One region of the Clostridium sp. DL-VIII genome, then DNA from elsewhere that is predicted to be linked to it. Evidence: riboswitches for the same ligand, from Rfam matches in the RefSeq annotation. Region 1 holds a riboswitch; each other region holds the start of a gene.
What was found. Region 1 has a riboswitch for S-adenosylmethionine ahead of metK (methionine adenosyltransferase). Riboswitches for the same ligand answer to the same signal wherever they lie in the genome.
Positions count from the first base shown of each region.

Region 1 (5,907 bases):
GTACATTATAGATTCAAAAGCTACAATAAGAAAGACCGCAAAGGTTTTTGGAGTAAGTAAGAGTACAATTCATAAAGATATGACAGAAAGACTTTTAAAAATTAATCCGGAAATTGCCCAAGAAACTCATTCTATATTGGAATTAAATAAAGCTGAAAGACACATTAGGGGTGGAGAAGCAACAAAAATGAAGTATAAAATTATTGAATCTTGATAAATTTAAGTCTATAATATAATATTAGTAGAATTATGTAAATATAGGTATTAATATGTATTATAGGAGTGAATAAGAGATGTGGAGAACAGGGATAGACCTTGCAATTGACTTAGGAACGGCAACTGTGTTAGTTTATGTGAGTGGTAAAGGGGTGGTATTAAAGGAGCCATCCGTAGTAGCTATAAATAAAAATAATAATAAGCTATTGGCTATAGGGGAAGAGGCAAGAAAAATGATAGGAAGAACCCCGGGAAACATAGTTGCAGTACGTCCGTTGAAAGATGGAGTTATTTCGGATTACGATATAACACAAAAAATGCTAAAAGAATTTATAAGAAAAGCATGTGGTAAGAAAACTATTAGGGCACCTAAAGTAATTGTTTGTGTACCATCTCAAGCAACGGAAGTTGAGAAAAGAGCAGTAATTGATGCAGCCATGAACTCAGGAGCTAAAAAGGTTCATTTAATAGAGGAACCATTAGCAGCTGCTATTGGTGCAGGATTAGATATTACTAAACCAAATGGATGTATGGTAGTAGACATTGGTGGAGGTACTTGTGATGTTGCTGTAATTTCATTAGGAGGAGTAGTAGAAAGAGAATCTATAAAAGTGGCTGGAAATAAGTTTGACGATTCTATAATAAAATATGTAAGAAATAATTATAAATTAATGATAGGCGAAAAGACTGCTGAAGAATTAAAAATAAATATAGGATCGGCCTTTAAAAATTCTAGAAATCTAACATATATGATGAAAGGAAGAAATCTTATAACAGGATTACCAGATGAAGTAGAAATTACTACTGAGGAAATAAGAAATGCAATAAAAGAACCAGTAGAAGTAATAGTTGAAACTGTAAAAAGAGTATTAGAGAGAACTCCACCTGAATTAGCTTCAGACATAATAGAAAGAGGAATATTGATGACTGGTGGTGGCGCATTAGTACATGGATTAGATAAGCTTATTGAATTTAGGACAGGAGTTGCAGCAACTGTTGCCGAGAATTCTATTGAATGTGTTGTTAAAGGAACTGGTAAGGTTTTAAGCTACATAGATAAGTTAGATAGTGAAGTAAATTCACAACAAATAGTATTAATAGAATAGTATTAATAAATAACGGCTGGAACATTGTTCTGGCCGTTATTTAAGGCACAATCAAATAAATATCTAGTCCATCTGCTAGCCTATTTTTCATGTGCCTAATTAAAAAATATAAGGAAGGCATATAATAAGAAATAGTAAGTATATAATCATGATGCATATTTACAAAAGAATAGAGAAATATGTTTTCCTAATATAATATTATCAGAATGACATATTAATCATGCAAATCTGGAATATAGTAAATTGTTATTGCTTTTGTATATAATTTAAATCATAGGAAATTGCCCACGATTTAAATTATAGGCTTCAATAAATATTCTAGATATGATTTTTGCCATGTTCATAACAAAGGAAAGTCTTATACTACGTGAAAAAAAGAGTTCTGCATTATCGCTAGAGTCGACAATTCCTATGACAGAAGCAATTCCAACCTCAGGAAGCTCCTTACCTACTCCTTTGCCTGGATGTATCGCATAGTCTCGTATGCGAATTTCGCCTATATCACTCTCATCTCCTAAACATGCGTCAACACCAATTATGGATGCTTTAGGATGTTTAGTGTATATTTCATCTAATCGTTCATCTATATTTAAAGCATGAATTGGAAAAGATAAGGTTCCGTAAACTGGAAGTGGGAAAAAGTTTTCAGTTAATATGGATCCTACTAAAGGTCCTAAGCAATCACCGATACATTTATCAGTACCAATACAAACTATTACAGTATTTTCAGTAATGTAATTTTTAATTTCTAAAGTTAAATCATAATAAAATTTTGAATTTGTATTAGAATTTAAATCAATCAAGGACATATACCCCCTTTATAAAATGTATATGATGAGTAATCAAAAGATAGTATAAAAAAATATTTTATGGAAATTAATACAAGTAAAGGAGGTTAATATGAAGAAAGTTTGTGTATATTTATTATCAATATTTATAATATTACTAAATATTTATTTAATGTTTTTTTGGCAGCCAGAAGGTCAAATTGCAGCTAGTGATACTATTAGTAAAGAAATTGTGTCTTATAATAATGGAACCGTGTTTAAAGTAGATAAAGAAAAAGCATTAGAACAACTATCTTCTGAGGATAGAAAGGATTTTGAGAAGATACTAAAAAAGCTATCCGCGCTTGATATGGGGAAGATAAGAGAGTATTATGAAGAAGATAATGAAGAAGAAGGAATAACGAATGCTTTTAAGCTTCTAAACAAGAGGCTTTCAGATGAAGATTATAAAGAAATAGAAAGAATAAGTTCAAATTTTATACAATTAGACAAGGTTAATGAGAAAATAAAAAATAAATAAGAATGATATGTTAAATTGAAGTATATAGAAGAAATCAGGAGGAATAGAAGGATAAATTAGTCACACTAGTGGATATGAGAGTTGAAATAAAAGCTCTTTGCAGATATACTAATCATTGTCGATCAGTTGAAAAGTGACGACATTAAAGTAATTTGTTTTGGAGGAATTCCCGAGTGGCCAAAGGGGGCAGACTGTAAATCTGTTACGTTTCGTTTCGATGGTTCGAATCCATCTTCCTCCACCATTTAGATGGGCGCATAGCTCAGCTGGGAGAGCACCTGCCTTACAAGCAGGGGGTCACAGGTTCGAGCCCTGTTGTGCCCACCATCTAAAAAATAAAGTTTAATTGTAAAATGATAATTTTAAAGTGGATAACGTGCTGGCATGGCTCAACGGTAGAGCAGCTGACTTGTAATCAGCAGGTTGTAGGTTCGATTCCTATTGCCAGCTCCAATAAAATAATATAAGAAAGTATTTACTTAGTAACTTATATTATATTAAAAAAGAATATGGAGGAATTCCCGAGTGGCCAAAGGGGGCAGACTGTAAATCTGTTACGTTTCGTTTCGATGGTTCGAATCCATCTTCCTCCACCAGAAAAGAATAAACTTAGTTTGTTCTTTTTTTATTTTGTATTCTATAATCATAAAGTACTTTTTAATATACATGTATGTATGTATTTAGATAGTATATTGATTGCATTCTATAATGTTGACTAACTTTGCGTGATGTGGTAAAATATTTTTTGAAAATTAAATGATGTGACTCTTATCAAGAGAGGTGGAGGGAAAGGGCCCTATGAAACCCGGCAACCTGTATTATATAAGGTGCCAATTCCTGTAGAGGTGTTTCTACAAGATAAGAAAGTGATTTGTAAAATTATACTCTTCTTATCGAAGAGTTTTTTTCATTTATCTTAAATTTGTACAAACCTAATTAACAAAAGAAAAATATAATAATTATTTAAAATATTTAAGTTAAGGAGAGAAAAAAATGAGAAGATTATTTACTTCAGAATCAGTTACAGAAGGCCATCCAGATAAAATGTGTGACCAAATATCAGATGCTATATTAGATGCTTTATTAGAAAAAGATCCACTTGCAAGAGTTGCATGTGAAACATGTACAACTACTGGTATGGTAATGGTAATGGGAGAAATATCAACTAATTGTTACGTTGATATTCCAAAAGTAGTAAGAGAAACAGTAAGAGGAATTGGGTATGACAGAGCAAAATTTGGATTTGACTGTGATACTTGTGCAGTTCTTACATCAATAGATGAGCAATCAGCGGATATTGCTATGGGTGTAGATGAAGCCTTTGAATCTAAAAAAGGTGAAAAAGATGAGGTTGAAGCTGTAGGAGCTGGAGATCAAGGAATGATGTTTGGTTTTGCAACTAATGAAACTGAAGACTTTATGCCACTTCCAATATTTATGGCTCATAAGTTATCAAGAAGACTTACAGAAGTAAGAAAGAATGATACATTAGGATATTTAAGACCAGATGGTAAAACTCAAGTTACAGTTGAATATGAAGATAATAAGCCAAAGAGAATTGATACTATCGTTATATCAACACAACATGATGATAAAGTTTCTTTAGAACAAATCCAAGCAGATGTTAAGAAGTATGTTATTGATGCTGTTGTTCCAGCTGAATTATTAGATAGCAAAACTAGATACTTCATTAATCCAACAGGAAGATTCGTTGTTGGAGGACCTCAAGGAGATTCTGGTTTAACAGGAAGAAAGATAATAGTTGATACATACGGTGGATATGGAAGACACGGCGGTGGTGCTTTCTCAGGAAAAGATCCAACAAAGGTAGATAGATCAGCTGCTTATGCTGCAAGATGGGTTGCTAAAAATTTAGTTGCTGCAGGTGTTGCAGATAAGCTAGAAATTCAATTAGCATATGCAATTGGTGTTGCTAAGCCAGTGTCAATCGAAGTTGAAACATTTGGAACAGGAAAAATAGATGAAGATAAAATCGTTGAAATAGTAGAAAAAGTGTTTGATTTAAGACCAGGAGCTATAATTAGAGATCTTGATTTAAGAAGACCTATATATAAACAAACAGCTGCTTATGGACACTTTGGAAGAAATGATTTAAATTTACCATGGGAACAATTAAATAAAGTAGAAGAAATAAAAAAATATATATAATGATTATATGCAAGCTGCCTTAAAGTTGATTTAAGGCAGCTTTTCGCTGCAGAAAATTATAGATACTACAGTAAGAGGATATAATTATAACACAAAGGCAATACTTGATGAAAAGTTAGCGTATAATGTATTTATGATATAATAAAAACAAAGTGAAGATTAAGATAGGTCGTAAATTAATATACATAAAAGAGTTGGAGAGATCTTATGGAAGTTCTAAGTGGTTTTATTGAAAATATTGTTTTTAAAAGTGAAGATACAGGTTATGTAGTTTGCAGGATTAGGACAGAGAAAAATTTAATCAGTGCTGTAGGTACAGTTCCTTTTTTAAAAGAAGGCCAAAATGTAAAGTTAACAGGTTATTGGACTGTGCATAAGCAGTTTGGTAATCAATTTAATATTCAAGATTATGAAGAACTTCTACCAACTTCATTAGATGGTATAGAAAAATATTTAAGCGCTGGTATAATCCATGGGATAGGTCCAGTTACAGCTAAAAAGATAATAGGTAAGTTTGGAGAAGATACCCTTGATATAATGGAAAACCACATTGAAAGACTTATGGAGATAGAGGGGATAGGAGAAAAGAAGTTTCAGATTATATATGAATCCTATGTAGAGCAGCAAGGTCTAAAGGATATAATTTTGTATTTTAATAAACATGGAGTAACTAATAATCAATGCGTAAAAATTTACAAAAAGTTTGGACCAAATGCAAGGCAGATAGTATGCAATAATCCTTATATACTATGTGATGAGATTTCAGGTATTGGATTTAAAACAGCAGATAGAATTGCTATGAGCATTGGCGTTAAAAGTGATTCTGACTTTAGAATTCAAAGTGGGATTAAGTATGTTATGAATCAATTTTGCGCCTCAGGAAACACATTTATGCCAAAAGATAATATAATAGAAGAATGTGAAAGAAATTTATTGATTTCAAGAGATGTGATAGAAAAAAACATCTATGATATGGCAGCAAAACAGATAATAGTTGTTGAAAAAATTAATGGCATTGAAGCAGGATTCTTACTTCAGTATTACTATTGTGAGCTTGGAGTAACAAGCAAAATAATAACTTTAGGATTGCAGCAAATACAAACAATAA
Region 1 covers NZ_CM001240.1:865,623-871,529, forward strand. The annotation lists gene spoIIID (sporulation transcriptional regulator SpoIIID) at 1-214, shown strand, start outside; gene CDLVIII_RS04000 (rod shape-determining protein) at 294-1,322, shown strand; gene yyaC (spore protease YyaC) at 1,589-2,131, opposite strand; gene CDLVIII_RS04010 (hypothetical protein) at 2,223-2,630, shown strand; tRNA gene CDLVIII_RS04015 (tRNA-Tyr) at 2,790-2,874, shown strand; tRNA gene CDLVIII_RS04020 (tRNA-Val) at 2,882-2,957, shown strand; tRNA gene CDLVIII_RS04025 (tRNA-Thr) at 3,009-3,083, shown strand; tRNA gene CDLVIII_RS04030 (tRNA-Tyr) at 3,142-3,226, shown strand; SAM riboswitch class I at 3,396-3,495, shown strand; gene metK (methionine adenosyltransferase) at 3,624-4,799, shown strand; gene CDLVIII_RS04040 (ATP-dependent RecD-like DNA helicase) at 5,007-5,907, shown strand, end outside.

Region 2 (5,907 bases), 1.9 Mb from region 1:
GAGCCTGACTGCGACACTTACAAGTGGAGCAGGGACGAAAGTCGGGCTTAGTGATCCGGTGGTACCTCGTGGGAGGGCCATCGCTCAACGGATAAAAGCTACCTCGGGGATAACAGGCTGATCTCCCCCAAGAGTTCACATCGACGGGGAGGTTTGGCACCTCGATGTCGGCTCGTCGCATCCTGGGGCTGAAGTAGGTCCCAAGGGTTGGGCTGTTCGCCCATTAAAGCGGCACGCGAGCTGGGTTCAGAACGTCGTGAGACAGTTCGGTCCCTATCCGTCGCGGGCGTAGGAAATTTGAGAGGAGCTGTCCTTAGTACGAGAGGACCGGGATGGACTGACCTATGGTGTACCAGTTGTTTCGCCAGAAGCATAGCTGGGTAGCTAAGTCGGGAAGGGATAAACGCTGAAAGCATCTAAGTGTGAAGCCCACCTCAAGATGAGATTTCCCATAGCATAAGCTAGTAAGACCCCTTGAAGACTACAAGGTTGATAGGTCAGAGGTGTAAGTATGGTAACATATTTAGCTGACTGATACTAATAGGTCGAGGGCTTGACCAATATAATCAAGTTGCAATACATTAAGTAACTATGTGCAATTTTGAAAGAACAAAATGTTTTTTCAAGCAAGTATGTGAATACTGAAAACCAAATGAATAGTATGAATTAAAGTTTCTTTTTAAAGGAAACACTAACTCACATTCGTTCGTTGGTGTACAGTTCATTTAGCCAAATCAAAGATTTGGAATGAACTAGCATCTCGTGATGATGGCATAGAGGTAACACTCCTTCCCATTCCGAACAGGAAAGTTAAGGTCTATAGCGCCGATGGTACTGCATGGGAGACTGTGTGGCAGAGTAGGACGTTGCGAGGTAAAATAAAAAAGTAGTTGTAGTAACTACTTTTTTTGTTTTATAACTGATTATAGTGAGCATTTCAAGTTTTCAACATGTCCAGGAACTTTTACTTTTCTATAAACTTTAGTAATTATACCGTCCTCATTTATTAAAAAAGTACTTCTTTCAACTCCAATAGATTTCTTCCCAAACATATTTTTTTCTTTTAGCACTCCGTATAAATTGCAAACTGTTTCATCTTCATCTGATAATAAAATAAAAGGTAAATCATATTTTGCTATAAATTTATCATGAGATTTAAGTGAATCTCTACTTATGCCTAAAATGACAGTATTTTTAGAATTAAATTCCTCTATTGCATCTTTGAAATCCTGAGCCTCTTGAGAGCAGCCTGGTGTATTATCTTTAGGATAAAAATATAATATTATTTTTTTTGTTAAATAGTCGCTTAATTTATGTTCTTTTTTATCAGATCCAATTAAAGTGAAATCTGGAGCTTTTAATCCTTCTTTTAAAATTGTATTTTCCATAAGATACCTCCTATATGTTCTTTATAACAATTATTATCCATTAATATTATTTGTTTGTAAAGTAAAAATAAAAAAATATGTAATCCAATTTAAACATGAAATATGATACAATCGAAAAAAATTGTATTAAAGTGATGATGTAAGAGAGGTTTTATTGATATAATATAAGTATTTCACGTATTAAATTAAAAAAATACCAATGCAAAGCTAAAATAATTGGAAAATAGTATTGACATATATTTATAAAGAATGTATACTCTATATCATAGTAAACAACTAAGAATAATAAAATTAAAAATTTTTTATCAAGAAAGACGGAGGGACTGGCCCTATGATGTCTAGCAACCTGAATTAAGTATATATTAATTTAAGGTGCTAATTCCTGCAGATGTTATATCTGGAAGATAAGAATGTAATTGAAGTTTTCTGCTGCTTTCTTATTTTAGAAAGTAGTTTTTTTATTATTATCAGTTAACTAATATTTGTGTAGTATCCTATAAATTTTAAGAGTAGTTAATGTAATACTGGATTGAAAAAGTAGGATTAAAATGCAAATCATAGTAAATATATAAAAAAATATAAAGATAAAATTATAAAAATGGGGGCAAAACTATGAGTAATCAAGAAAGAAAATTAAAATTTGAAACATTACAACTTCATGTTGGACAAGAACAACCAGATCCAGCTACAGATTCAAGAGCAGTACCAATTTATCAAACAACTTCCTATGTATTTAAAAATTCAGCACATGCAGCTGCAAGATTTGGGTTAGCAGATGCTGGAAATATATATGGAAGATTAACTAATTCTACTCAAGATGTCTTTGAAAAACGTGTTGCAGCACTAGAAGGTGGAATTGCAGGACTTGCAGTAGCATCAGGAGCAGCAGCAATAACATATGCATTCCAAAATATTACAAGTGTTGGGGATCATATAGTAGCAGCAAAAACTATATATGGAGGATCATATAACTTGTTAGCCAATACTTTTCCGACTCATGGAGTTACAACAACATTTGTAGATCCAGAAGATCTAGCAAATTTTGAAGATGCTATTCAAGATAATACGAAAGCTATATTTATAGAATCTCTTGGAAATCCCAATTCAAATATTATAGATGTTGATGCACTTGCAGAAATTGCTCATAAGCATAAAATACCATTAATAGTTGATAATACATTTGGAACACCATATTTATTTAGACCAATTGAACATGGAGCAGATGTTGTTGTTCATTCAGCAACAAAGTTTATTGGAGGACATGGTACATCATTAGGTGGTGTTATTGTAGATTCAGGAAAATTTGATTGGATAGCTTCAGGAAAGTTCCCACAATTAAGCGAGGCAGATCCAAGCTATCATGGAATTAAATTTGCAGAAGCAGTAGGAGCAGCAGCATATATAACTAGAATTCGTGCGGTTATATTAAGAGATACCGGAGCATGCATAAGTCCATTTAATGCATTTATTTTATTACAAGGATTAGAAACTCTTTCTCTAAGAGTTGAACGTCATGTGGAAAATACTTTAAAGGTAGTAGATTTCTTAAAAAATCATCCAAAGGTTGAAAGTGTAAATCATCCATCATTACCAGATAACCCTGATAATGCATTATATAAAAAGTATTTTCCTAATGGCGCAGGATCAATTTTTACATTTGAAGTTAAAGGAAGTGCTAAGGAAGCACAGGAATTCATAGATAAGTTACAAATATTCTCTTTACTTGCTAATGTAGCTGATGTTAAATCGTTAGTAATTCATCCAGCTAGTACAACTCATTCACAAATGAATGAAACTGAATTAGCTGAATCAGGAATTAAGCCAAATACAGTTCGTCTTTCAATTGGAACTGAACACATTGATGATATAATTTACGATTTATCTCAAGCTTTAGGAGAATAAATATATAATATTTAATATTTAAGTTTAAATAACTAGAAGATAATCAGTTAAAAGATTATCTTCTAGTTATTTTCATTTTGAATATAAATACTTTAATCTATAATCGCTAGGATATACTCCTACATTTGATTTGAATACACGGCTAAAGTAAAAGGCATCCTTATATCCTATTAATTCTCCAATTTTTTTTATCTCAAGTTCAGGCTGATTAATTAAAAGCTGTTTAGCTTCATTAAGGCGGATTTTAGTTATATATTTTATTAGCGTTACGCCTGTGTGCTTTTTAAATATTTTACTCAAATATTCATTTGTAAATCCAAATTTTTCAGCAATTTCATGAACAGATGTTATAGAGGAATAATTACTAAGTAAATAATTTTCTAAAAGCTGGCTTAAGTCTTCAGGTTTTAAATTGTTATGATCAACTGAAAAGGAAGATATTTCTTTATTTTCAGATTCAAGTATGAGAAGCACATTTTGAAGAGCTGTACTAAGTTCTTCAATTCTTATTGGCTTTAATAAAAAATCTTTAACACCATATTTCAATGCTGTCTGGGCATACTTAAAATCATTATATCCACTTAATATAACAGTTTTAATATGAGGATGATTTTTATATAAATATTTAATTAATTCTATTCCATCATATTGAGGCATTTTTATATCAGTTATAACTAGAGAAGGATAGAGTTCTTCTATGAGAGAAACAGCTTTTTCTCCGTTGCTAGCTTCTCCAGCTAATTGAAATGGTATAGATAAAGAGTTGATTTTTTTTATTATATTTTGCCTTATAAGTGGCTCGTCCTCAACAACTATAAATTTATATATGTGTGTACTGTTCATAAAAATCCTCCTTATTTATATGAATTGGCCCCCCAATTATAAAAACCGTTTTATTTTTTTGAGAATTATCTATTAAAAATATAGCATCTTTGTTATATAAAAGTTGTAATCGTAGATAAACATTTTTTAATCCCATACCACCAATTTTTAAAGAGCGAAATTCCTCATTTCTATTTAAATTATTAAAAGTAGATAATAGCTGTTCCTTTTTTTCATCTGTTAAACATCCTCCATTATCTTCGACGCATATTAACCATTTATTATCCTTTATAATAGATGAAATTTTTAAATTCCATGGAGGAGAAGATGTAAAACCATGTTTGAATACATTTTCAACTATTGGTTGAACAATTAATTTTGGAATTAAGATTTCTTTCGTTTGTTCATCAATATTAGAGGTATAAATGAAATCGTTTCTGTACCGCATTTTCATGCATTCAATATATTTCTCTGTATATGATATTTCTAATTTAAGAGGAACTGCGGTTTCATCATATGTTGTAATGTATCGTAGATAATCACACAAAGCATAGCAGATATTTATGATTTCCTTATTCATATTCTCCTCGGCCATAATGCTTAATGTAGTCAAGCTATTGTATAAAAAGTGCGGATTAATAAGAGATTGAGTAGCTTGAAGTTTTGCACGTGTTTCTTCCGATTTTAATAATAAAATTTCATGAGAAGAAGCTCTAAGTTTATCATACATATCTAAGAATGATTGATATAATTCGGAAATTTCAATTATATTGCTGTTTATTGGTGCTAATATAGTCTCATTTTTATTCAATACACTATTTATAGTTACTTTTTTTGTAGAGTTTGTTAATGCACTTAATGGATGAGTCAAACGACTTGAGATTAAAAAGCATAAGAATAAAGTAAATATAATAGAAAGAATTATTATAAATATAAATCCTTCTTTAAATGATTGTAAAGATTTAAATACAACACTCTTAGATTCCACAGTAACAACTGTCCAATTATATGAATCAATTTTTTGATAAGACATTAATACATCATTTTTATTATTTAAAGTAACAAAGTATCCTAGCGATGGAGCTAAATTATTTTCTTTAATAGTATTCATATAGTTTGTATTGTTATCTACAGTAGTTGAATAAGGATAAATTAATTCATTTTTATCGTTATATACGTAAAAGGATATGGAAGGATTTTTCTGTTTTAATTCAGATATTAGGTTAAATACAGTATTACAATCTTGCAAAACTTCCACTATGCCTTCAGGTTCATTGGTGCTATTAAAAAATACACGAGTCAATGATAGATAACTATGATTAGCAGTATTTTCAACTTTAGTAGGCGAATTTAATAATTTATTTGTAAGGTAAATATTTTTGCCACCATTTTTATTTAAAGTTTCTGAATACCAAGGAATATTATTTAAGTCAACATTTATTACACCTTGAAAATATCCAGAACCAATACAGGTTCCATTGAGCGTATAGAGATTAACTTGATTTGCTGATTGAAAGGGGCCAATTATAGCAGTAATGATATCATATATTGCTAAAACGTTTTCTCTAGATTTTGAAAAATTCTCGAGATCAATTTGTTTTTCATTACTATTTGAAAAACTAGTGAAATTTTTTTTTATAGCATTAGAATATACTATATTCATGGATACTGTAGACATACTATTTAATTCAGTAGATATTGAATTATGAATAGAAGTACAAATGGTCTCTGAGTTTGTCTTAGCAGTTTTGTAAATATTTTCGCTGTAGAAATAATAAAAACAAATGAAGAAGAA
Region 2 covers NZ_CM001240.1:5,405,348-5,411,254, reverse strand. The annotation lists rRNA gene CDLVIII_RS24800 (23S ribosomal RNA) at 1-561, shown strand, start outside; rRNA gene rrf (5S ribosomal RNA) at 759-875, shown strand; gene CDLVIII_RS24790 (peroxiredoxin) at 924-1,388, opposite strand; SAM riboswitch class I at 1,688-1,799, shown strand; gene CDLVIII_RS24785 (O-acetylhomoserine aminocarboxypropyltransferase/cysteine synthase family protein) at 2,001-3,290, shown strand; gene CDLVIII_RS24780 (response regulator) at 3,363-4,133, opposite strand; gene CDLVIII_RS24775 (sensor histidine kinase) at 4,111-5,907, opposite strand, start outside.
Region 2: linked by a shared signal. The riboswitch ahead of CDLVIII_RS24785 (O-acetylhomoserine aminocarboxypropyltransferase/cysteine synthase family protein) and the one ahead of metK (methionine adenosyltransferase) in region 1 are both predicted to bind S-adenosylmethionine.

Region 3 (5,907 bases), 1.6 Mb from region 1:
AACTGTATTTAGTAAAACCTTATTTACATTTGTTTCTATTAAATTGTAGCATTTGAAATCCCCATTAGCAATATAATCTACGAAGAATTTGGATGTGATATCAAAACAGAATAAAAAATATAAATAGTTTTAGGGTATAACCTTAATAATTTTGTAATTGATATACCATATCTTTAATAGTATAATCAAATAGGAAGTAAGCCAAGATGGAACATTTGGATATAATTTACTTTCATAGACTTAACTAAGGAGTAGAAAAGATGAATTATATTTTAGCAATGGTAGTATCTCTTTTAGGAGCATTAATTACCATGCCTTTTCTTATGAAGCTAGCTAATAAAGTACAGTTTACGGATAAGCCTAATAAAAGAAAACAGCATAAAATGCCAACACCATTATGCGGAGGTATAGCTTTATACATTGGATTTTTTATATCATATTTTATGTTTTATAAAGACGAAGATCACCCATACAAGCAAGTAACAGTGCTTGTTGCAGCTACTATGATATTATTAATAGGATTAATTGATGATTGGTATAAGACAAAGGGAAAGGAATTTGCCATATTTCCTAGGCTTGTTATTCAATTGTTATCTGCAATTTTAGTATTTAAAGCAAACATTTTTTTTGGAGGATTTACAAATCCATTTACAAGTTCTTATATAGAATTTAGTCCAGTAGTGAAATTTATACTTACGATAACCTGGATATTTGGAGTTACCACTGTAATTAATTGGTCTGATGGAATGGATGGGTTAGCAGGAGGTTTATCCTTAATATCAGCAGCAACTTTTTTTGCAGCAGCAATAATATTAAATCAAGATGAATCAGCAGTAGTATCTATAATGCTTGTGGGAACTATTTTGGGATTTCTATATTATAATAAATTCCCTGCAAAAGTGTTTATGGGGGATTCAGGAGCAAATTTTTTAGGATTTATTTTAAGTATCACAGCATTAGAAGGGGCATTTAAGCAGGCAACTGTTTTAAGTTTGTTTATACCAATATTAGCGTTAGCAGTACCGATTTTTGATAATTTATTTGTTATATTTAAAAGATTTTCTGAAGGGAAACCAGTTTATCAGGCAGATAGAAGTCAAATACATTTTAGACTAGAAGAAAAAGGCTTTACTACTGTTCAAGTTGTTAAATACATAATGTTAATCAGCTTAACTTTTAGTATATTATCCATAATTTTATTATTAGTTAAGAAGTAATAGATAAATAATATAAGACAAGTAACTAAAATTTAGAAATGAAATCTTTACAAGTAAGATTTTCAAAGATATAATAATTAATTATAAGACTTATCAAGAGTGGTGGAGGGACTGGCCCGAAGAAACCCAGCAACCGATATATTTATATATAAGGTGCTAAATCCTGCAGCGTAATAGAGCTGAAAGATAAGGTGTTTTTGATTGCTTTTAAGCCTAAAGGAATGCCTTTAGGCTTTTTATTATGCAAAAAACAATAGAACTAAAAATAGAAAACTGTGCACTGTAAATCACCTAAGCACAATTTTAATATAACTATTGAAATTTAGAGCTGAGCAGCATTTAACTGTAAAATGTAGATTATCTAAGCAAGGTTTTTAAAATTTAAAGTTAAGCAGCATTTAACTGTAAATTGTTAACTGCTAACTGCTAACTGTTAACTGTATAAGGGGGGGCATTATTATAGAATCTTTGAAATTAGATATAAATAGGGAAGAAGTTCTTAGGTATCTTGGCTATAAGGGACAGGATATAGATAAAAACATTAGTATAATGATTCATGAATGCAGAGAGGAAATCAAAAAGATAATTATGCCTAGAGTTGTGTATAGTTATAATGATATAAGGCAAGACGATGAAGGCGTAGAAGTTATTACTACTAATTTGATTTTGAAAGGAAAGGATATACGGGAACATTTAAAAAATTCGAAACAATGCGTACTTATGGCTGTAACATTAGGAAATGAAATTGAAAGGAAAACTAGATTGTATGAGAAAACTAATTTAACAAGAGCGCTTATATTAGATGCTTGTGCTACAACTGCAGTTGAAGAAGTTTGCGATATAGTAGAGATCAATATAAAGGAAAAAGCTATTCAAGAAGGTATGGATATAACTTTTAGGTATAGTCCAGGCTATGGAGATTTACCCTTAGATGTACAAAATAATTTTTTAAGGTCATTAGATGCTCAAAGGAAAATAGGACTTACTGTATCTGAAAATAATTTGTTGTTTCCTAGAAAATCTGTTACGGCTATAATAGGAATAATTGATAATGGAATTAAAAAGAAAAAGAAGAGCTGCAAAGAATGTAATAACTATGAGAATTGCAGCTTTAGAAGAGAGGGAGAAAACTGTGGGGCTTAAAGAATATATAAAGGATAACATATTAATTTTTGATGGAGCAATGGGAACAATGCTTCAAAAAAAAGGTTTAAAACTTGGAGAAAATCCGGAACTTTTAAATATAAAGGAGCCATATATTATAGAGGAAATTCATAAAGAGTATATAAATAGTGGAGCAAATGTGATAACAACAAATACTTTTGGTGCCAATGAACTTAAGCTTAAACTCTGCAATTTAGAAGTTGAAGATGCAGTAGATGCAGCAGTAAAGATTGCTAAAAGAGCTAAAGGTGACAGCAATACATATATTGCTTTAGATATTGGTCCGATAGGTGAACTTTTAGAGCCTATGGGTACTCTAGGTTTTGATAGAGCATATGAGATTTTCAAGCGCCAGGTAATTCAAGGAACTAAATCAGGGGTAGATATAATCCTGATTGAAACAATGACTGATTTATATGAGCTTAAAGCAGCAATACTTGCAGCCAAGGAAAACTCAGATTTACCTGTGTTTTGTACTATGACCTTTGAAGAAAACCTAAGAACTTTTACAGGGTGCTCCCCAGAAGCTATGGTGCTTGTCTTGGAAGGCTTAGGAGTTGATGCACTTGGGGTTAACTGCTCTCTTGGACCAAAACAATTAAAACCTGTAATTGAGGAAATATGCAGTATAGCCCATATACCAGTAATGGTTCAGCCAAATGCAGGACTTCCGACATTATCAATAGGAAATGAGACAAGATATGATGTTACTAAAGAAGAATTCGCAGATACTTTATGCGGTTTTATAGATTCTGGTGTTAGAATTATTGGAGGATGTTGCGGAACAACTCCAGAGTATATTAAGGAATTATCAAATACAGTCAAAGAGAAAAAAATCATTCCTATTACAAGAGAGCACTACGCTGCAATTTGTACACCATCGAAAGTTGTAAGAATAGATGGGGTTAGAATTATTGGCGAAAGAATCAATCCAACTGGAAAGAAGATATTTAAAGAGGCATTAAAAAATGGTGATTTAGATTATATTTTAAGTCAAGCCGTTTCACAAATTGAAGCTGGGGCACATATTTTAGATGTTAATGTAGGACTTCCTGAAATTGATGAACCAAGTATGATGCATAAAGTTATAAAAGAAATACAAGGTATTATAGATACACCGCTTCAAATTGATTCTTCTGACCATAAAGCTATAGAAACTGGGCTTAGATATTATAATGGAAAGCCAATTTTAAATTCTGTAAATGGTGAAGATGCTGTCTTAGATAAAATACTTCCTTTAGTTAAAAAATATGGAGCAAGTGTTGTAGGATTAACTTTAGATGAAAGAGGAATTCCAGCAAAAGCAGAAGAAAGATTTGAGATTGCAAAAAAAATAATAAATAAGGCAGCAGAATATGGAATAAAAAAAGAGGATGTATTTATAGATTGTTTAGTACTCACAGTATCAGCTCAGCAGGAAGAAGTTCAGGAAACCCTAAAAGCTGTAAGAATGGTTAAAGAAAAATTAGGGGTTAAAACAGTACTTGGAGTTTCGAATATATCTTTTGGACTTCCAAATAGAGAGTTGATAAATGAAACATTTTTAGCGTTAGCTCTTGCAAATGGCTTGGACTTACCAATAATTAATCCTAATGCAAAGGGAATGACTAGAGTTATTGATTCTTACAATGTTTTATATAATTATGATAAAGGTGCTGAAAGCTATATAAATAATTATGCCAATGTAGAAGTATTAACAGAAGTTACTGCTAAAGGAACGACAAAGAATAATCTAAGTGCTAATAGTAATGCAAATACGGATCATGATTTAAAATATATTGTTATTAAAGGCTTAAAAGAGGAAGCTAAGCAGGCTACTATAGAGCTTTTAAAGAGCAAAAAAGAGCTTGAAATAGTTAATGAATATTTGATTCCAGCTTTAGACGAAGTAGGAAGTAAATATGAGAAAGGTGAATTATTTTTACCGCAGTTAATACAATCAGCCGAAACTGTAAAAAATGCATTCAGTATTTTAAAGACAGAAATAGCCAAAAGTAATACGAAGAGTATCTCAAAAGGAAAAATTATAGTGGCGACAGTAAAAGGTGACATTCACGATATTGGAAAGAATATAGTAAAAGTTATTTTGGAGAACTATGGTTATGAAATGATAGATTTAGGAAAAGATGTCCCAATTAAAACTGTTGTAGAAGAAGCTAAAAACCATGAAGTTTCTTTAATTGGATTAAGTGCACTTATGACGACAACCCTTAAGAGCATGGAAGAAACAATAAAAGCATTAAGGGAAGATGGCTACAATGGAAAGATATTTGTTGGAGGGGCGGTATTAACTAAAGATACGGCAGAAAGAATAGGAGCTGATTTTTATGCAAAAGATGCAAAAGAATCAGTTGAAATTGCGAGAAAAGTATTATTATAAAGTATAAATAAATGTAGTTAATTTAAATGAATATTAATATAAAGGAATTATATTCCAATATAATTTTGCTAATAAGCAATACTCATTTTGATGTTTTAATTTACTGGAGGTGTTAAAATATGAGGTTTGAGCTTTTAGAACGCGAAGAACTCAAAAGGTTTTGTGCAAAGTCTGTAATCAGAATGTATGATAATTTGCACAAAGGCAGTTGTAAATAAAATATTTATAATTCTATGTTGTTTATCATAGAGTACAGGCTTTGTATCTTAAATTTGAAATATTAATTTAAGGAGCTGAGCTTTGTGAAATATAGAAAAGCTGAAATGATTTTACCAGATGATTTGGTTAAGGAAATTCAAAAATATATTCAAGGTGAATATATATATGTTCCTACTCAAGCAGAAAAGAGAAAAAAGTGGGGTGAAAATTCAGGAAGTAGGGTGTATATAAGAAATAGAAATGCTGAAATAAGAAATAAACATAAATCTGGTTATAAAATTCAAGATTTATCTGAAGAGTTTTTTCTTTCTTTGGAAAGTATAAGGAAAATTATATATTCAAAGAATAAATAAGAGTATAAAAGAGTTATTGCTATGTTAATTTAGTGATAGCTCTTTTTGTGTAACAAATAATATAGAAATTATTATTACCTATTAATTCCACATAAGCAGTATTATAATAAAGTGAAACTTGATTCAGGTGGGGTTCGATCTCCATCTGAATCATAGTTGAACTTATCCAGGAGCGTGCAGCCGTTATCTCCCACTTTCACAGTGCGAGTGGGAGTGTTACGGATGCTAGCTATCGGATAAATTATAACAGATGAGATTGGAGGGCAAGATTATGAAGTGCAAGATAAGAGATATATACATAAATTATGAAGTAATAGGAGAAGGAAAACCAATTATTATGATACATGGGTATTATCCAGATCACAGATTAATGACTGGGTGTATGGAACCTTTATTTAAAGACGAAAGTAACTACAAAAGAATATATATTGATTTACCAGGCATGGGTAAATCAGAAAGTGCTGATTGGATTTCAAATTCTGATATTATGCTTGATGTAGTAATTGAATTTATTGAGAAGGCTGTGCCTAACGAAAAGTTTTTATTAGTAGGGGAATCTTATGGAGGATATATC
Region 3 covers NZ_CM001240.1:2,474,333-2,480,239, forward strand. The annotation lists gene CDLVIII_RS11305 (MraY family glycosyltransferase) at 261-1,217, shown strand; SAM riboswitch class I at 1,305-1,410, shown strand; gene CDLVIII_RS11310 (vitamin B12 dependent-methionine synthase activation domain-containing protein) at 1,677-2,360, shown strand; gene CDLVIII_RS11315 (homocysteine S-methyltransferase family protein) at 2,350-4,761, shown strand; gene CDLVIII_RS11320 (CD3324 family protein) at 5,064-5,333, shown strand; gene CDLVIII_RS11325 (alpha/beta hydrolase) at 5,605-5,907, shown strand, end outside.
Region 3: linked by a shared signal. The riboswitch ahead of CDLVIII_RS11310 (vitamin B12 dependent-methionine synthase activation domain-containing protein) and the one ahead of metK (methionine adenosyltransferase) in region 1 are both predicted to bind S-adenosylmethionine.

Region 4 (5,907 bases), 1.6 Mb from region 1:
CTTCTTTATCAAGTTTCCTGCTATAGAAATATTAACATTACTAGCTTCCACCCATAACTCAGATCTTTTCATAAATATCTCATCAATATTAAGCTCCACAAAAGGCACATCCTTAAGTACTGTGTTAACATCTACTATCACTCTATCTTTTTGACTATGTATCCCATATTCTTTAAATAACTTTAACAATTGTTTTAATGCAAAACTTCTAAAAACCCTAAATACTCCTAAGTTTAAAATCTTTGCCTCAACTACTCTAAAATTAATTTTATTTTGCATACATTCAATTAATTCTACTTTTACTGCAAATTCTATTTTAATTCTTTTTCTAAAATTTCCTTCTAATAATATTCCGTTATTAATTGATATGCTTGTTAATGTTAATCCTTCAATTTTAACGAATTCATTAATAATACTTAATATATCACTTCCAAGTAACTTAACCTTTACCTCTGATATCTTCATATTTTTATTCCCCTTTAAAATTATCTTCCTAAATATACTTAAAAGTATACATTATTCCAGGTAATTATTAAAGATTTAGTTCTTCACTCTTCCTTATAATAATAAATATGTTTTCAATAATGAACTTCATATGAGCAAATGCTTACTTATATAAATTTCAATGATAAATTGCTATTACATTTAATATGGATAAATAAAGACTCATGATTTAAATTAGCAATATGATAATAAAATTTATATAAATTAAATAAGAATTCAATATATAAAAGAAAGAGTACTCTTTCATTCAGAGTACTCTTTCAAAAATCATCCTATAAGACACGATCAAATAGATAACAATTCTATATGCCTAAAACTAAAATACTGGAATTACTGATCCATTGTATTCCTTATTTATAAAGTCTTTAACTTCTTGTGAAGTCATTGCTTTCATTAAAGCTTTAATTTTATCTTTATTTTCATTGCCTTCTTTTACAACAACAATGTTTGCATAAGGTTTAGCTGCTTCTGAATCTTTATCTTCAATTATTATAGCATCTTTTGCTGGATTAAAGTTAGCATCTAATGCATAGTTTCCATTTATTACAGCTGCATCAACATCTTCTATTGATCTTGGAACTGTTGCTGCATCTAATTCATTAAATGTTAACTTCTTAGGATTTTCTGTAATATCCTTTGGTGTAACTAATTCACCATCTGCAATTTTAATTAATCCCTTACCTGCTAATAGCTTTAATGCTCTAGCTTCGTTTGATGGATCATTAGGAATAGCAATTGTAGCACCATCTTTAAGTTCATCTATGCTCTTAATCTTATGAGAATATAATCCCATTGGTTCTAAATGTATAGCTCCTACTGAAACTAAGTGATATCCTTGAGCTTTATTTTGCTCATTTAAATATGGAGTGTGTTGGAAGAAGTTTGCGTCTAAATCCCCTTCTTCTACAGCAGTGTTAGGTTGATTATAATCATTAAATTCTGTTATTTCTACTGTATATCCTTCTTTTTCAAGTAATGGCTTAGCCACATTTACTATTTCTTCATGTGGTTTTGGTGTAACACCAATTTTTATTACCTTATCTTCTTTAGAATCTGAACTTCCTGTATTAGAAGCATTTCCGCAGCCTACTAATCCTAGTGTAACTACTCCCGCTAAAACTATTGATAAAATTGATTTTTTCTTCATGTTTATTTCCCCCTACTTTGATAATTTATTGTAAAAATAATTGCCTATAAGCTGTAGTCCTTGTACCACTATAATTAAGACAATACATGTTACTACCATATAATCTGTTTGGAATCTTTGATAACCATAGCTTATCGCTACTTGACCAAGTCCTCCGCCTCCAATTGTTCCTGCCATTGCTGAATACCCAACAATACTTATTATTGTAAGTGTTATTCCAGATGCTATTGAAGGAATTGCTTCTTTAAGCATAACCTTAAATATAATTTGAGTATTTGATGCCCCAAAGGATTTTGCTGCCTCAATCATTCCTTTATCAACTTCTCTAAGTGCTGATTCTATTATTCTTGCTACAAATGGAGCTGCTGCAATCGTAAGTGGAACAATAGCTGCCTCTGTCCCTATTGATTTTCCAGCAATAAATCTAGTTAAAGGTATTATTGCAACCATTAATATGATAACTGGAAAACTTCTTAATATATTAATTATTAAATCTAAAACAGTATAAACAACTTTATTAGGTTTTAATCCATCCTTTGCAGTAACTGTTAAGATTATTGCAGGTATGAATCCTAAAATAAGTGAACCAATAGTTGATGCAAAAACCATCTCTAATGTTTCTATTAAAGCTTTTACTATTATCGCATTCATTATTCAATTACCTCCAATAAGATATCTCTATTTTCAAGATATTTTATAACCTTGTCCTTATCTTCTTCTTTAATATTTATTACAAGCCCCCCTAGTACTTCACTTCTAAATCTTTCAAGCTTACCCCAAACTATTGAAAAATCTATTTCGAGTTCTCTTGCCATTTTGGTTATAAGCGCATTTTCTGATGAATCACTTGGGAAGAATAGCTTAATATTAACTCCCTCATCAGGTAATAATTCATCATCTTCTTCACCCAAGAATTTCTTAAGAGACTTTCCAGGCTTTAAGAATAAATCTTCTGCTCTTCCTTCTGCTTTTATTTCTCCACCATCTAATAATGCAACTTTTTCACATATTTCTTTTATTACTTCCATTTGATGAGTAACCATGACTATTGTAATTCCTAGTTCTTTATTTATCTTAGAAAGTAATGCCAAAATATCTTTTGTAATCTTAGGATCTAAAGCTGATGTCGCTTCGTCACAAAGTAATACCTTAGGATCTAATGCTAATGCTCTTGCTATTGCTACTCTTTGTTTCTGACCACCACTAAGCTCGGATGGCTTGCTTAATTTTTTATCTTTTAATCCAACTAAATCCAGTAATCTTGATACCTTGTCCTTGATTTCGTTTTTATTATATCCCCACACTTCAAGTGGAAGAGCTACATTATCAAAAACATTCTTTCTCTGCATAAGATTGAAATTTTGAAAAATCATCCCCAAATCTTTTCTAAATTCCCTTAAACTTCTGCCATCTAATGAAGAAACTTCTTTCCCCATTACATTTATTGATCCTCCATCATAAGATTCAAGACCGTTAATGCATCTAAGTAATGTAGATTTTCCTGCACCACTATGACCTATTATTCCATAAATTTCGCCTTCTTTAATGTTTAGCGATACATCTTTTATAACTTGTGCTTCCCCAAAATTTTTAATTACGTGTTTAATTTCTATCAAAACACATTTCCTCCTTTGACTTTGTTTTGTTAGTTTCCGGATAACTAAGGCAGCAAAATAAAATAATTATTAATCACTTTAATAATGCACCTCAAAACAAAAGCGCCAGAGAATAAATCTCCAGCGCATAAATACCACTCAAATTTATCCTCTCATCTTTCAGCTACTCTGCTGCTGGAATTAGCACCATATAAATATTGAGATAAACAATATTTCGGTTGCCGGGTTTCATAGGGCCAGTCCCTCCACCACTCTTGATAAGACATCAGATTATTTAATTTAGTTTCTTAAATGATTATATAAACAATTTTTTCATTTGTCAACATCTAAAAACCAACCACAAAATCCAATTAATTTATTCAATTCAAAGCATTATGCTCGGATTACTATAATTATTATATATATTCTGTAATTATTTTGCAAGAACTTTTTCCTAATTTAAAATAATTTCCAATACAAACGATTATTTCAAAGTAAATACTTATAAATTTCTAAAATAGAACCATGCATATACTAGAGAAATCTGTTTATGCATGGCTTTCTATTCTATCATCTTTTTTATTGTTTCATGTGATTTAAGCTACATTTTTTTCTTTGGCTATACTTGTTACTGTGCTCCAATTTGCTGAACATTTAGGAGATATTTCTACATGTTTTTTTATATATGCTGTCATTAAGCTTCTTACCTGTCCATCATCACCAAGAGCCTTGCCAGAATCATAAGTTACTATGCTTGGATCAGTATTGCTCAATCCTGCTGCCTTCATAAAACCGCCACCGCCATTATATCTGTAATTATTGATTGCAACAGTAAATTCATCTGAATCTTTTACCTCTACTCCATTGACTTTTAAGTTCTTTATTCTATTTCCTGAAATAACTCTTCCAGTTTCTTTATCAACAGTACATGCAGGCTGAGTTAAATCTATATCATAAGTTGCACCATATAGTTGATCTAAGTTATAATCAGGAATATTTAATACTGAATCTTTAGTTATTGCTGAATTATTTCCACTTGTTTGGGCATAATACCTAACTGAATATTCCATCCAATCTTTTAACTGTCTGCCGTTCATCTTAACTCCATATAAAAAGTTTTCAAAAACATAAACCGCCATCATATCTTTAATGGTAATATCACCACTTGGTATATATGCAGTTTCACTTAATGGTGCTGCTATAGACAATTGTGTTCCTGCACTTTCTTTTTGAACTTCATTAATTAATTCCATAATTGCTGTCGGCTTACTAGTTTGATCCTTTCCAGTAAATTCTCCAGTTGAAGTTCCAATCTTTGTGTTTACATATTTTATTGTAGCATCTTCATATGGATTGATTAAATTAACTATGTCTGGATCATCTTGTATACTATTATCTATATCAACATTCTTTGTTGAAAGCCCAGAAACTTTCCCATTTGAATCAACATTGATATTTATTTGTGCAATTCCTGTTGCCCCTTTAGTTGATTCAACTATTGGAACGATTTTACCTTCAGGATTCTTTTTAGTTAAGTCATTAACCTTTAGATGAGTATGCCCTGCAACAATTGCATCTATACCGCTAACTTGAGTTGCTATTGCATTAACTTCATTTTCTGGCAAAACATCTGCAGCACTTTCTTGACCACTATGTGCTGAAACTATAATTACATCTGCTCCTTTTCCTTTTACTTCATTTACCCATTTCTTAGCTTCATCTACAAGGTCATTAAAATGTAAGCCTTCGTAGTGCTTTTGATCTTCCCAGCTTGGTATGCACTTATTTTCCAATCCTATAACTGCAACTTTTATATCTTTTCCATTAATATTAAAACTTTTAATTATATATGGTTGTACAAAATTTGTTTCATCCTGCTTATATATATTAGCTCCAAGTACTGCTATTCCTTCTTTTTTATAATCTCCAATCACTCTATTTAATACGTCTAAGCCATAATTAAATTCATGATTTCCTAAAGTCCAAGAATCATATTTCATTGCTCCCATGACTTTAGCCATTGGATATTCTGAGCTTGTATCCATTATATCGTAATAATACGAAAGTGGTGTTCCCTGAATTGTATCACCATTATCAATTAACATAACGTTCTTATTATTTTGTCTTACACTTTTAACATATGTTGAAACTTTAGCTAAGCCCTGTGCCTTAGCTGGTGCTTTTCCTGTTGCATAATCATAATTTAAAACTGTGCCATGAACATCTGTTGTTGCGAGCAAAGTTATTGAACTAGATGTGTTAATCATTCTTGGAATATCCACATTAGATATTGTATTCTTATCATTTTTATCTTTATTAGCTTTGCACCAGTCTATAAATGCATCTCTTACCAAAGTATGAGTGTCATTTGCCACATCTAATCCGCCGTACTTTGTAAATGCTGTAAATGAATCTCCACCTTGAGCCACGAAATCTGGAACTGCTACAGTTAGCTTTTCAGTATCACTAATTTCACTTCCATCTTCTTTTGTTATAGATTTAACCCTTTGCCCTGATGGAAGTTTTGAATCATAAGTAAACTTAATACCTGATACTTGTAACCCCTTACTGTTATCTGCAACTGCCTGTTCTAAAACTTCTATTAATTGAGACTTTGTCATGCTTAATTTATATATCGTATTATCAAAAGGCATAAACTGC
Region 4 covers NZ_CM001240.1:5,695,805-5,701,711, forward strand. The annotation lists gene CDLVIII_RS25925 (DUF1232 domain-containing protein) at 1-465, opposite strand, end outside; gene CDLVIII_RS25930 (MetQ/NlpA family ABC transporter substrate-binding protein) at 821-1,651, opposite strand; gene CDLVIII_RS25935 (methionine ABC transporter permease) at 1,664-2,302, opposite strand; gene CDLVIII_RS25940 (methionine ABC transporter ATP-binding protein) at 2,302-3,267, opposite strand; SAM riboswitch class I at 3,417-3,531, opposite strand; gene CDLVIII_RS25945 (5'-nucleotidase C-terminal domain-containing protein) at 3,843-5,907, opposite strand, start outside.
Region 4: linked by a shared signal. The riboswitch ahead of CDLVIII_RS25940 (methionine ABC transporter ATP-binding protein) and the one ahead of metK (methionine adenosyltransferase) in region 1 are both predicted to bind S-adenosylmethionine.